Regions from separate parts of the Ensifer sp. GW821-FHT05G01 genome, predicted to be linked through region 2. Evidence: predicted binding sites of a transcription regulator. Region 2 holds the regulator's gene; each other region holds the start of a gene.

Region 1 (3,452 bases), on a different contig from region 2:
CCCAATGGGCCACGCCGCTTTTTCAATGGTCGGGCTCATACAGGTTTTTTTGCGATTGCGAAAGGGGGGCGTGCGCAAGAGACCGGCGCCGAAGCCCCGACAGGCCATGGGTTTGCAACCGGAAAGGGTCGCGCCAACCGGCTCTGGAAAGGGATCAGTCAAAGCCAGAACGGTCATGCGACAGCGGCCGGATCGAGCGTCACGCGCCACAGTTCCTGGTCTTGCCGATCCATCAGGCGCACGGTCATCTGCTTCGTCTGGCCATTGATATCGACGATGCCGAAGAACTGCAGGCCGGCCGACGGCGGCAGGTTGCTGTCGGCGCCTCCGCCCGATGCCTTGATGAAGCGGACATCAGGGCCGAACGTCACGTCCAGCTCCTTTGGACCATAGGTTCCGGAATGCAAGGGACCGGAGACGAACTCCCAGAACGGCAGGAAATCCTTGAAGGCCGCCCGCGACGGATCGTAGTGATGCGCAGCGGTGTAATGCACATCCGCCGTCAGCCAGACGAGGTTGTCGATGGCATTGTCCCTGATGAAGCGCAGCAGGTCTGCGAATTCGGTTTCGCGTCCCGTCGGCGGACCATTGTCGCCGTTGGCGATGGCATCGGAGCCGCGCCGGTTGGCATAGTCGTCCCAGACGACGAGGCCGATGGGCATGTCGCAGGCGATCACTTTCCAGACGGCCCGCGAGGCGGCAAGCTCCCGTTTCAGCCAGTCCGCCTGGCGCCAGCCGAACAGGCCGCCATCCCCCTCCCCCTGGTTGGGGCCACGGTAGGAGCGGAGATCGACGAAGAAGACATCGAGCAGCGGACCGTAGGCGATCTTGCGGAAGATGCGGCCGGGCTGGGTCGGGACGTTGCGGATCGGCGTCATCTCGTTGAACGCCCGGCTGGCGCGGGCCGCATAGACGGCCACGTCTTTTTCCTGGTAGCGCGGATCGTCTCTGAGGTCCGTCGACGCCGACCAATTGTTCAAAACCTCGTGGTCGTCCCATTGATAAAAGGTCGGGCAGACGGCGTTGAGGTCACGCACATGGCTGTCGAGAAGATTGTACTTCCACTGGCCACGATATTCTTCGAGCGTTCGCGCCACGTCGCGCTTCTCATGCGTCACCACCCGGTTCTTCCAGATGCCACCGTCGCGCAAGGGTATCTCGTCGGGAATGGGGTTGTCGGCATAGATCGTGTCGCCGGAATGGATGAAGAAATCCGGCTCGTGCAGACGCATCGTCGAATAGGTCTTCATGCCGACGTCGTCGATGCCCCAGCCCTGGCCGGCCGTGTCGCCGGACCAGACGAAGCGGATCGAGCGCTTGCGCAAGGGTGCTGTGCGAAACCGGCCGATCACCGGCTCGGACACCCGGTTGACGTCGTAGAGATCGGTCGCGGTGAAGCGGTAGAAGATGTCCTGGTCGGGCAGGAGATCGTCGAGCGAACACTTCACCGCGCAATCCGTCTGCGGTGTCGCGGTGAGATCGGCGAGACGAACCGGATTGGAAAAGCTTTCGGTCGTCGAGTACTCCAGGCTTACCCGCGACGGCCGGTCGACCCGCGTCCACACCATGCCGGAGCGTGTGTCGACATCCCCCGACTGGACACCATGGATGAATTCCGGCCGGCCGTAACCGCGGGCATAGAACGGTGTCGCAAGACCGGAGGACGCGACAAGGCCGGCGGCACCGGCGGATAAAAGAAAGGAACGACGGGACAGCGTGGTGAGGATTTCGGCCAAACAAGCCTCCGGTTCGAGCCTCGCGAAAGCGAATTTCGCGTGTCGGACCTTTGGCTGCCCGCATGTCAGCGCGTTGACAGAGGCATGAAACAATTTGAACGGTTTCGCGACAATTCGGTGAAAGTCTGCCTTGCAGCGCTTAACGGTAAGCCGCCCCGGCACCTTCACGGCGGCGCCATTTCGACAACCTCTCGTCTTGACGTAACGCCGGCTGGAACACTAAGGGTAGCGCCGACGGTTCCCCGAAGGATGACTCTAACGGGGATTAATAGGGAACACGGTGAGGACGACCCAATAGGGACCGAGACCGTGGCTGCCCCCGCAACTGTAAGCGGAATGCCGGACACCCAAGTGGCGCGACAGCGCGCCATGCCACTGCGATCGCGTCAGACGCGTTGCGGGAAGGCAGGTGGAAGGCGCTTGATCCGCGAGCCAGGAGACCTGCCGTCAAGCAGAAGATCCAACGTCACGGGCGGGGTTGCCCGGAACAGGAGTTGTCCATGATCCGCATACCCGGCGGCTTTGCGCCCTCTTTTCCCGTTCTTCTCGACGTTTGCGATCGTTTGTCTCCCGAAATCCGACCGGCCGGCTGTCGCCGCTTCGGCTGACCCTTCGCAAGCTCACGAGAAGAGAGAATTCCCTTGAAAGCCATTTTCAATGCCGTCGGGCGCTATTGCCCATCCCTTGCCGTTTCCGTGTCCCTGCTTTTGACCGTCGCTCCCACGACCGCTCTTGCGGCCGCGACGAGCTACCCCCTGACCTTAAAGAATTGCGGCCAGGAGGTTACCTTTAAGGCGGCGCCGACGCGCACCGCCTCGATCGGTCAGAGCACCACGGAAATTCTTTATCTTCTCGGCCTCGCGGACAAGGTCGTCGGCACAGCCGTGTGGATCGGCCCTGTTATCGACGGCTACGAGGACGTCAACGCCAAGGTGCCGCGACTTGCCGATAACGACCCGAGCTTCGAAAGCGTCGTTGCCACCAAGCCGGATCTCGTCACCGCGCAGTTCCAGTGGCATGTCGGGCCGGAGGGCATCGTCGCCACGCCGAAGCAGTTCACCGAACTGTCGATCCCCGTCTATGTCTCGCCGGCCGATTGCGCCGCCAAGGACAATTCCGCCGGTGGCGACGGCGTACGCCACAATGCCTTTTCGATGGACCTGATCTACCAGGAGATCACTGAGCTCGCCGAAATCTTCGACGTGCAGGATCGTGGGCAGGCCCTGATCGCCAAGCTGAAGGCCCGCGAAGAAGCTGCCCGCAGCAAGATCGCCAATGCCGACGGCAAGCTGTCGGCCGTCTTCTGGTTCTCCAGCGCCGAAATGGACATCGATCCCTATGTCGCCGGCACCAACGGCGCGCCCGGCTACATCCTGTCGGCGCTCGGCATCAAGAATGTCGTGTCCACCGAAGAGGAATGGCCGACCATCGGCTGGGAAACCATCGCCAAGGCCGACCCGAAGATCGTGGTCATCGGCAAGATGGATCGCCGCCGCTTCCCCGCCGACGACTGGGAGCTGAAGATGAAGTTCCTGAAGTCCGACCCGGTCACCAGCCTGATGCCGGCGGTCAAGGCCGACCATATCGTCATCATGGACGCCCAGGCGATGAACCCGACGATCCGCACGATCGAGGGCATCGAGGTGCTGGCCGACGCGGTCGAAAAAGCCGGCCTGGCGAAGTGAGGTCAACACCTCCAGCGATCAACCGCGCGGG
Region 2 (3,452 bases):
ATTGGTGAAGAAGACACGATCAGCGAAAGTCACTGCCGCCAGCCGGCGTGCGAGGCTCTCCTGGCCGGGAACCTCGTAGAGGTTCGACAGATGCCAGACCTTCTCGGCCTGCGCCTTCAGTGCCTCGACCAGATGCGGATGCGCATGGCCAAGCGAGTTGACGGCGACACCGGCGGCGAAGTCGAGATAGCGCGTGCCGTCTTCCGCAATCAGCCAGACACCCTCTCCTCGCTCGAAACGCAACGGCGCACGCATGTAGGTGTCGTAAAGCGGCGTGGTTGCAGTCATGGCGAGCCTCTCCTTCATTGCTATCGGCATCGATCCGCGCCCTGTTAAGCGCGGCAGAAAATTAAAAATGCCGCCTTGCGGCGGCGCAGGCACTATTCCTATTTCGCAGCGCAATGTCAACAAAACCAAGCCTTGCAGTGCGGTCGGACCGGGCTCATCCATGCGACGAAAAAATCACCCGGCAGGGCTTGCAAAAATACAACGCCCACCGAGCAAGTTGGGGAAAACCAAGAAATCGATTCGGCGTGATTCCGCGGACTCTTGCCACGGAGTCCGCCGGTCAGTAGGTTAACGTTCAATTACTAGACGCATGCGGCGGACCTAGTCACCAAAAGTGTTATCGCGTTGCAGCTCCGGAGCCTGTCCGGAGCGTGGTGAGGGATTCTGTCATCGCCAACGCTGAGAACGGAGAGTGCAGAAATGAACTGGACTGACGAGCGGGTGGAAAAACTGAAGAAGCTTTGGTCCGAGGGCCTGAGCGCGAGCCAGATCGCGGCACAGCTTGGCGGCGTCAGCCGCAATGCGGTCATCGGCAAGGTTCACCGGCTGAGCCTGCCCGGCAGGGCCAAGGCTGGCGGCACAGCCGCCGCGACCCGGCCGAAGCAGCGCCCGGCCACCTCGGCGCCGCGCGCTCCGAACTACGCTTCGCGCGTCACCACCCGCACGGTTACCCGCCCGGCTGGCGCCACCGTTCTCAAGGAAGAGGTCGAAGTCGATTTCGTTGCCGAACAGGATTTCAGCGTTCGGACGGATGTGGTCGTACCGATGTCGCGCCGCCTTGAGCTGACGCAGTTGACGGAGCGCACCTGCAAGTGGCCGATCGGCGACCCGCTGAAGGAAGAGTTCCACTTCTGCGGCAACGACTCTCCGGAAGCTTCGCCCTATTGCACTTTCCATGCGCGGCTTGCCTACCAGCCGTCCGCCGAGCGCCGCCGCGCTCGCTAAGGCTTCGAAGACAACACATAAAAAAGGGGCCGCGCGGCCCCTTTTTTATTGGATGAATGGCTCAGCTCTCGAGCGAGTAGCCGGCACCGCGAACGGTGCGGATGACATCCGGCATGCTCGAAAAATTCAGCGCCTTGCGCAGGCGGCCGACATGCACATCGACGGTACGCTCGTCGACATAGATATCGTGGCCCCAGACGCCGTCGAGAAGCTGCGACCGCGAGAAAACCCGACCCGGAGAGGACATCAGAAATTCGAGCAGGCGGAATTCCGTCGGACCGAGGCGGACCTCGCGCGTGCGGCGATGCACCCGGTGGGTTTCGCGGTCGAGTTCAATATCGCCGCAGCGCAGCAGCGTAGACAGAACTTCGGGCTTGGCACGCCGCAGCATCGCCTTGACGCGGGCCATCAACTCAGGGGTCGAGAACGGCTTGACCACATAGTCGTCGGCACCGGTGGCAAGGCCGCGAACCCGCTCGCTCTCCTCGCCCCGCGCCGTCAACATGATGATCGGCAGGCGCTCGGTCTCCGGGCGCTGGCGAAGGCGTCGGCAAAGCTCGATGCCGGAAACACCCGGCAGCATCCAGTCGAGGATCAAGAGATCCGGCAGGCGCTCCTGCAGACGGATCTCGGCCTCATCCCCACGCAGGATCGTATCGACATCGAAACCCTCGGCTTCGAGGTTATAGCGCAAGAGCACACTCAGCGCCTCTTCGTCTTCGACAACGGCGATTTTCGGCAACATCAGGTAACGTCTCCTTACCCAGAGCATCCCGTGTTCGATCGAACGCGACGTGATGCTCGAACATATAGCATCTGAAGCGTTACGGGCGATTTCAAACGCACGCGCGAAATCGGGTGGCTACAGACGCAGCAAAGCGGGGCCGCAACCGTGGCTGCGACCGGATGAGGTTCAAAAGCAGGCACTCGAACGTATTCGGGCTTAGTCCTTTACGGCACCCAGCGTCGACGTATTGTCGTCCTTCGGGCGCTCGCCTTCCGGCTGCGCACCCGTCGCCATGTAGTAGATCGTCTCGGCGATGTTGGTGGCGTGGTCGCCGATGCGCTCGATGTTCTTGGCGCAGAACAGAAGATGCGTGCAGGGCGTGATGTTGCGCGGATCTTCCATCATGTAGGTGAGCAGCTCGCGGAACAGCGAGGTGTAGATCGCATCGATCTCCTCGTCGCGCTCGCGGATGCTGTTGGCCTTCTCCGGCGAGCGGGAGGCGTAGACGTCGAGGACTTCCTTGAGCTGCACGAGGGCAAGCTCTGCCAGGTGTTCAAGACCGCGTGCCAGCTTGCGCGGGATGCCGGAGCCGGCAACGGCGATGACGCGCTTGGCGTTGTTCTTGCCGAGGTCGCCGACGCGCTCCAGATCGGAGGCGATGCGGATCGACCCCATGATCTCGCGCAGGTCGGCAGCCACCGGCTGACGCTTGGCAATGGTGATGATCGCCTTTTCGCCGATCTGGCGCTCGGCTTCATCGAGGATGGTGTCGTCGGAAATCACCTTCTGCGCCAATGCGAGGTCGGAATTGACCAGCGCGCGGACGGATTCGCCCACCATCTGCTCGGCAATGCCGCCCATCTCGGAGATGCGGCGTGTCAGGTATTTCAGTTCTTCGTCATAGGCGGACATTATGTGCATGGACATAATCTGTGATCCTTGCGGGCGCGTTCAGGAAACGGGGTGAAGGCGAGCTTCAGCGATCAGCCGAAGCGGCCCATGATGTAGTCCTGGGTACGCTGGTCATCCGGATTGGTGAACATCTTGTCGGTATCGTTCTCCTCGACAAGATTGCCGAGGTGGAACATGGCGGTGCGCTGTGAAACGCGCGCTGCCTGCTGCATCGAGTGGGTGACGATGACGATGGTGAAGTTTGTGCGCAGTTCGTGGATCAGCTCCTCGACCTTGGCCGTCGCGATCGGGTCGAGCGCCGAGCACGGTTCGTCCATCAGGATGACTTCCGGGCTGACGGCAACGGCGCGCGCGATGCACAGACGCTGCTGCTGGCCACCGGAAAGCCCGGTGCCGGGCTCCTGCAGGCGGTCCTTCACCTCGTTCCACAAGCCAGCCTTCTGCAGGCTGGTTTCAACGACATCGTCGAACTCCGACTTGGTGCGGGCAAGCCCGTGGATGCGCGGGCCGTAGGCGACGTTGTCATAGATCGACTTCGGGAACGGGTTCGGCTTCTGGAACACCATGCCGACGCGGGCGC
Region 3 (3,452 bases), on a different contig from region 2:
CGTCGGCTTCGCCGCGCTTGACGGCAAGCGCCCCGATGACCGTGGTGTTGGTGCGCACGATCGTACGGGCTGCTTCCGGAATGACGCCGAGGCGGCCGACAAGGGCGAAATAGTCCTCGACATAGTCACGATAGCGCGGGTCGCCTTCGGGGTTGACCACTTCGAAATCGACATCAGGACGAATGCGCAGGCCGTAGCGACGCAGGCGCGTCTCGATGATCTGCGGACGGCCGATCAGGATCGGGCGGGCAGTGCCTTCTTCGAGCAGCACCTGGGCTGCGCGCAGCACGCGCTCGTCTTCGCCTTCGGCAAAAATCACGCGGTTCTTCTGCGCGTTCTTGGCGGCGGCAAAGACCGGCTTCATGATGAAGCCGGAGCGGAAGACGAAGCGGTTGAGCTTGTCGAGATAGGCGTCGTAATCCTGGATCGGACGAGTGGCGACACCGCTCTCTTCAGCAGCCTTGGCGACGGCCGGCGCGATCCTCAGGATCAGGCGCTGGTCGAAGGGCGAGGGGATCAGGTAGTCAGGGCCGAAGACCGGCGTCTCGCCGGAGTAGGCGCGGGCAGCGACATCCGATGGCTCCTCGCGGGCAAGGCCGGCGATGGCGCGGACGGCCGCCATTTTCATTTCTTCGTTGATCGTGCTTGCGCCGCAGTCGAGCGCACCGCGGAAGATGTGCGGGAAGCAGAGCACGTTGTTGACCTGGTTGGGGAAGTCCGAACGGCCGGTGCAGATCATGGCGTCCGGGCGTGCCGCACGGGCGGCTTCCGGCATGATCTCGGGCGTCGGGTTGGCCAGTGCCATGATCAGCGGCTTTTCCGCCATCTGTACCAGCAGTTCCGGCTTCAGCACGCCGGCCGCCGACAGGCCGAGGAAGACGTCGGCGCCACCGATGCTGTCTGCAAGCACCCGGTTGTCGCTTTCCTGGGCGTAGACCGATTTCCATTGGTCCATCAGAACTTCGCGGCCCTTGTAGACGAGGCCTTCGAGGTCGTGCACCCAGATGTTTTCGGTCTTGGCGCCGAGCGTGACGAGCAGGTTGAGACAGGCAAGCGCTGCAGCACCGGCACCCGAGGTGACGATCTTGGCCTTGGCGATGTCCTTGCCGGCCAGCTCCAGGCCGTTGAGGATCGCGGCCGCAACGATGATGGCGGTGCCATGCTGGTCGTCATGGAAGACGGGGATCTGCATTTTTTCACGCAGCTGGCGCTCGACCTCGAAGCATTCCGGTGCCTTGATGTCTTCGAGGTTGATGCCGCCGAAAGTCGGCTCCAGCGCCGAGATGACGTCGACCATGCGCTCGATGCTTGCCGCATCGATCTCGATGTCGAAGACGTCGATGCCGGCGAATTTCTTGAACAGGACGGCCTTGCCTTCCATCACGGGCTTGGAGGCAAGCGGACCGATGTTGCCGAGACCGAGAACGGCCGTGCCATTGGAGATCACCGCGACAAGATTGGCGCGCGCCGTGTAGTCGGCTGCCGTTTCCGGGTTGTCGCGGATGGCGATGCAAGGTGCAGCCACGCCTGGCGAATAGGCGAGCGCGAGGTCGCGCTGGTTGCCGAGCGGCTTGGTGGGCTGGATTTCGAGCTTCCCCGGGCGCGGGTAACGATGGAAGAAAAGAGCCTGCTGGTCGATATCGCCGCTGGCCGGACCGGTGTGGGATTTGTTTTTGTCGCCCGTGCTCATAGTCTGCATTCCTCTTTTTTGGACGTGGCCTTGTGGCACGAATTGCGAACCGCGTACAGTTTTTGCGCGGTTCTTTTGCGCCGGTGCGACGAAGCGGCCGGCGTCCGTGTCATCTTCCTGAAACACGAGTCTGGTTTTGACGGGCCCCAGAAGGCTCAATCAAGACGAGGCTGGTATGATGGCGGCGCCGCAAGACAACTCCGTAAGACATCTCAGGACGTTGTTCATCTCCGACGTCCACCTCGGCTCCAAGGCGGCCAAGACCGACTTTCTCATTGATTTCCTGCGGTATCACGAGGCGGAAACCATCGTTCTCGTTGGCGACATCGTCGATGGCTGGCGGTTGAAGCGAAGCTGGTATTGGCCGCAGAACTGCAACGACGTCGTCCAGAAGCTTTTGCGCAAGGCGCGCAAGGGCACGCGTATCATCTATATCCCTGGCAACCACGACGAATTCATGCGCGATTTTCCTGGCGTTCATTTTGGCGGAATCGAGGTGGCGCAGCGCCACATGCATAAGGGCGCCGACGGCCGCAACTATCTGGTGCTGCATGGCGACGAGTTCGACGTGGTCGTGCGCAATGCCCGCATCCTCGCCTATCTCGGCGACTGGGCCTACGACACGGCAATCGCCATCAATATCGGTCTCGCCGCCATTCGCCGCCGGCTCGGCATGCCCTATTGGTCGTTCTCGTCCTGGGCGAAGCTGCAGGTGAAACACGCCGTCAACTTCATCGGCGAGTTCCAGAAGGTGGTCGCCGACGAGGCCAGGCGTCACGACGCCCAAGGGGTGATCTGCGGCCATATCCACCATGCCGTCATCGAAGACATCGGCGACATCCGCTACATCAACACCGGCGACTGGGTCGAAAGCTGCACGGCGATCGCCGAGCACCACGACGGCACCATGGAGCTGATCACCTGGCATCAGATGCGCGGCGGCGCCGCTGAAGCCGAGGGAACTGCAGAAGCCGAACGTCTGTTGGCGCAATTGCTGACGCAGCGGGCTGCCTGAAGAGGCTGCGAGCAGCCTACGAACCGCGCTTGTAGCGAAATCTAGGTTATGGCGATCCTGCAGTGGGCTATGCTATTGCTGGCCCATAGCCATCAGGTCCTCCCATGATTCCCTCCCAAGCGCCCGCTGCCGTGGGCCCTCCGCCGCGTTATTTTACGCTTCGCACAGCCTTGCTCTTCTGCGCTCCGTTGATCGTCAACGGTTTCGCCATGCCGTATTTTCCGGTCTGGCTGACGACGCTTTCCATGAGCGATTTCGAGATCGGAGTTGTGCTGGCCTTGCCGATGTTCGTGCGCGTGTTCACGGCGCCGATCGCGGGCGTGATCGCCGATCGGCTCGGAGAGCGCACGATCGTTCTGATCTGGTCTGGGTTCCTGTCGCTGGCGACGGCGTTCGTGCTGTTTTATGCCCGCGATTTCTGGCCGATCCTGATCATCTACACGCTGCAATCTGCCGTCTATTCACCCTATGTGCCGATCGTCGAGGCGATCGCGCTTTCCGGTGTCAGGCGCTGGGGTTTTGACTATGCCCAGATGCGGCTGTGGGGCTCCGTTGCCTTCATCGGCGCAACCATGCTCGGCGGCTGGTTGATCGGCATCTTCGGTGGCGACATGGTGCTGCCGGCGATGGCGATCGGATTTGGCCTGACGATCGCGATGGCCTTCGCGGCGCCCAAGGTCGGTCGGCCGCGACGTCCGTCGCCGATCACGGCCTTGACCGAGCCCCCGCCGAAATCGCTGCGCCAGC
Region 4 (3,452 bases), on a different contig from region 2:
CGTCGAAGGAAGAGATGTCGATTTACGACGCTGCCATGCAGTACAAGGAAGAGGGCGTTCCGCTCGTCATCTTCGCCGGCGTCGAATACGGCAACGGTTCGTCGCGCGACTGGGCCGCAAAGGGCACCAACCTGCTCGGCGTCAAGGCCGTGATCGCCCAGTCCTTCGAGCGTATTCACCGCTCGAACCTGGTCGGCATGGGCGTCATCCCCTTCGTCTTCGAAGAAGGAACGACGTGGGAATCGCTTGGCCTGAAGGGTGACGAGATCGTCACGATCGACAACCTCGCCAAGGTCCAGCCGCGCGAAAAGCGCGTCGCCAAGATCACCTATGGCGACGGCACCGTGAAGGACGTTCCGCTGGTCTGCCGCATCGATACGCTCGACGAAGTGACCTACGTCAACAACGGCGGCATCCTGCAGACGGTTCTGCGCGACCTCGCCGCCTGATCGTTCAGCTTGCCTGAGGCATAGAGGGGCCGGGATACCGCAAGGTGTCCCGGCCCTTTCACGTTTCCTGCAGGTTGCCTGTCCATATCCTCACTCCAACGTGACTTCCCGTTGAAGCAACGGCGTCGTATGTAATGGACTTCCCCGTGAAGTAGGCCTGTCGGCCGCCAATGAAGTGACGCCATGACATTCGCAGACAGATATTTCCTTCGCCCTGTTGCACTGGCTTTCGGGCTCTTTGCGGCAGCGTCGGTTCCGGCGATGGCGGAAGACGGCAAGGTTATCAAAGGCGTCGTCGAACTCTTCACCAGTCAGGGCTGCTCTTCGTGCCCACCAGCTGATGCCGCCTTGAAGAAGCTGGTGGATGACGGCGACGTGGTGGCGCTGTCCTATCACGTCGACTACTGGAACTATCTCGGCTGGAAGGACACGCTCGCCTCGAGCGACAACACCGACCGGCAATATGCCTATGCCCGCATGCTGGGTCGCAACGGCGTTTACACGCCACAGGCGATCCTCAACGGCCGCGACCATGTCAACGGCGCCAACCTGCAGGCGATCAAATCCCGCCTCGACGCCATGAAGGCAGATGGCAAGGGGCTTGCCGTTCCCGTCGATGCCAAGATCAACGGCGATGAGATCTCGATCAAGGTCGGCGCCGGTGACGGCAAGGCCAATGTCGTCGTCGTCTATTTCGACCGCGCGAGGGTCGTCGATGTCGAGAAGGGCGAAAACAGCGGCAAGAAGATTTCCTACTGGCACGCGGTGCGCGACATCCAGACCATCGGCATGTGGGATGGCAAGCCCGCGACCTTCACCCTGCCTGCAACGGTGCTGACGGAGCAGCGTGGCAAAAGCGGCTGCGCGGTGCTGTTGCAGTCGATGAAAGATGCCGAAACCCCGGGTCCGATCATCGGAGCCACGGCCGTGCTCGCAGGCCCTCAAGGCAAGCTCTAGCGAACGGCGGAGCGTCTGGGGCCGCGAGCGGTTCAAGGAATACGCAGCAGAAAGACGAAGGTGCCGTACCGGCTTCACGGCGCCGAAGGTGGCGCCTGAAGCCATAAGGGGTGGTTCGGCCCGGCAGCATCGAGGGGCTGGGGCTGAGGGTTCGAAGTTACCGGACCGAACCGGCCATGACTGCGTTCTTTGAAGGTCACGCAGCATGACGATCTGAACGGACATACGGTGGCAACGACTCTGTCCGTCAGCGCCCGCGAGTTTTGCGGTGAATTGGGGCGCCGATTTGACTGAAATGGGGCGGAGGCAAGAAATGCCGTCTGCGCCCAGAGGCTCTGGCTGCTTCCGGCTTGCTTTTCGGCTCGTGTCAGGCAAACTGTTATCGTTCTGTCACAACAGAAGGCCGGATTGCCGATGACCGATGAGCCGGATTTGCCGCGAGGCGAGGCGCGACATCAGCGCCAGACCGCGTCCGAAGTGGTCGTTGATCTCTCGGAATACAAGAACGCCCGGAACGCTCCTCCCATCACCTTCCATCGCCGCGAACTCGACCAGATCCTGTGGGTCTATGGCCGCATGGTCGGCGAAGGCGAATGGCGCGACTACGCCATCGATCACCTGAAGGATCGGGCCGTCTTCTCCGTGTTCAAGCGATCGGGCGAGATGCCGCTCTACCGCATCGAGAAAAACCCGAAACTCGCTGCCAAGCAAGGTGCCTTCAGCGTTCTCAACGTGCACGGGACGATCCTGAAGCGTGGACACGAACTCGGGCAGGTGCTGAAGGTTTTTGACAAGGTTCTGAAGCTGATCGAAACCTGAGAGACCGGTTCCAAGCCGATCGGAGATGCGAGCGGGGCAACCAGCCGAGGTTGGATGCACTGGCATCCCCTTCCTTCGACAATGTCCCGAAAGTGCGGCGGCCGCATGTTTTCAAGCCATTTCCCGAAGGAATTGCCTCGCGCGCTTGCTGACGCCCGTTCTCAGCCCTGGTAAAGCGTATCCGGGTAGACGCCCGCAGAGGGGTCGCTCGTCGAGCCATCGCCAAGCGCCAGCTGCATGATCGCTGTATCGAGCCAGCGCCCATGCTTGAAGCCTGTCGCCTTCATCAACCCCTGATCTTCGAAGCCAACAGAGCGGTGGACCGCGATCGATGCGGGATGAGCGCCGCCGATGACCGCCACCATCTGGCGAAACCCGAGTTCTGTGCAGCGACGGACAAGCTCGACCAACAGCATCTTGCCGGCTCCCTTCCCCCGCGCCGACGGCGCCAGATAGATCGAATCCTCGACCAGGAAGCGGTAGGCAGCGCGGGTGCGAAAGGCGGAGGCATAGGCGTAGCCGACGATCGTGCCCGCCGCGTCAGTCGCAACGATGTAGGGATAACCGTGGCTGGCGATGGTTGCGAAGCGCGTCGTCATCTCCGCCTCCGAGGGAGGCACGATCTCGTAGGTCGCCACACCGTTCAGAACGGATTCGCGATAGATTTCGGTGATGGCGGGGAGATCGGAAACGGTGGCGTCGCGCAAGGTCAATGGCATGGGAAGATCTTGAAGGTTCGTTTTTCCATTCAGTCACACGGATCGCAGCCGTGGATCAAGCCCTTTCCGGGCAACAAAAAAGGCGGCCGAAGCCGCCTTTTCCGTCAAGCCAGTCAAAGCTTAGTTGTTCCGGTTGCCCATGAACTGCAGCATGAACATGAACAGGTTGATGAAGTCGAGGTAGAGCGTCAGGGCGCCCATGATCGCCTTGCGGCCGGCAACGGTGCTGTCATCGGCATCGTAGTACATTTCCTTGATCTTCTGCGTGTCGTAGGCGGTAAGGCCTGCGAAGATCAGCACGCCGATCACGGAGATCGCGAAGCCGAGCGCCGAAGAGGCGAGGAAGATGTTGACGATCGACGCGATGATGACGCCGAACAGACCCATGATCAGGAACGAGCCCATGCCGGACAGGTCCTTTTTCGTGGTGTAGCCGTAGAGCGACAGCGCACCGAAGGAAGCGGCGGTCACGAAGAACGTCTGCACGATGCTCTGGCCGGTGAAGACC

Evidence for each region. The regulator PhoB, encoded in region 2, activates phosphate uptake and scavenging genes when phosphate is short. The targets are predictions, from matches to a motif close to TGTCATNNANCTGTCAT.
Region 1: the regulator PhoB is predicted to act here: its motif matches at 1,843-1,859, upstream of AC07UR_RS14435 (alkaline phosphatase D family protein).
Region 3: the regulator PhoB is predicted to act here: its motif matches at 1,798-1,814, upstream of AC07UR_RS09580 (UDP-2,3-diacylglucosamine diphosphatase).
Region 4: the regulator PhoB is predicted to act here: its motif matches at 1,784-1,800, upstream of AC07UR_RS14865 (DUF2794 domain-containing protein).

What each region holds. Positions count from the first base shown of each region.
Region 1 covers NZ_JBWKSC010000005.1:159,104-162,555, forward strand. Annotated here, with positions in the region: gene AC07UR_RS14435 (alkaline phosphatase D family protein) at 174-1,736, opposite strand; cobalamin riboswitch at 1,955-2,199, shown strand; gene AC07UR_RS14440 (ABC transporter substrate-binding protein) at 2,432-3,421, shown strand; gene AC07UR_RS14445 (FecCD family ABC transporter permease) at 3,418-3,452, shown strand, end outside.
Region 2 covers NZ_JBWKSC010000001.1:455,237-458,688, reverse strand. Annotated here, with positions in the region: gene AC07UR_RS02255 (aspartate aminotransferase family protein) at 1-288, opposite strand, end outside; gene AC07UR_RS02250 (GcrA family cell cycle regulator) at 709-1,233, shown strand; gene phoB (phosphate regulon transcriptional regulator PhoB) at 1,295-1,978, opposite strand; gene phoU (phosphate signaling complex protein PhoU) at 2,177-2,890, opposite strand; gene pstB (phosphate ABC transporter ATP-binding protein PstB) at 2,944-3,452, opposite strand, start outside.
Region 3 covers NZ_JBWKSC010000003.1:177,133-180,584, reverse strand. Annotated here, with positions in the region: gene AC07UR_RS09585 (NADP-dependent malic enzyme) at 1-1,690, opposite strand, end outside; gene AC07UR_RS09580 (UDP-2,3-diacylglucosamine diphosphatase) at 1,866-2,705, shown strand; gene AC07UR_RS09575 (MFS transporter) at 2,810-3,452, shown strand, end outside.
Region 4 covers NZ_JBWKSC010000005.1:239,932-243,383, forward strand. Annotated here, with positions in the region: gene acnA (aconitate hydratase AcnA) at 1-449, shown strand, start outside; gene AC07UR_RS14860 (DUF1223 domain-containing protein) at 633-1,406, shown strand; gene AC07UR_RS14865 (DUF2794 domain-containing protein) at 1,821-2,225, shown strand; gene AC07UR_RS14870 (GNAT family N-acetyltransferase) at 2,387-2,944, opposite strand; gene AC07UR_RS14875 (Bax inhibitor-1/YccA family protein) at 3,065-3,452, opposite strand, start outside.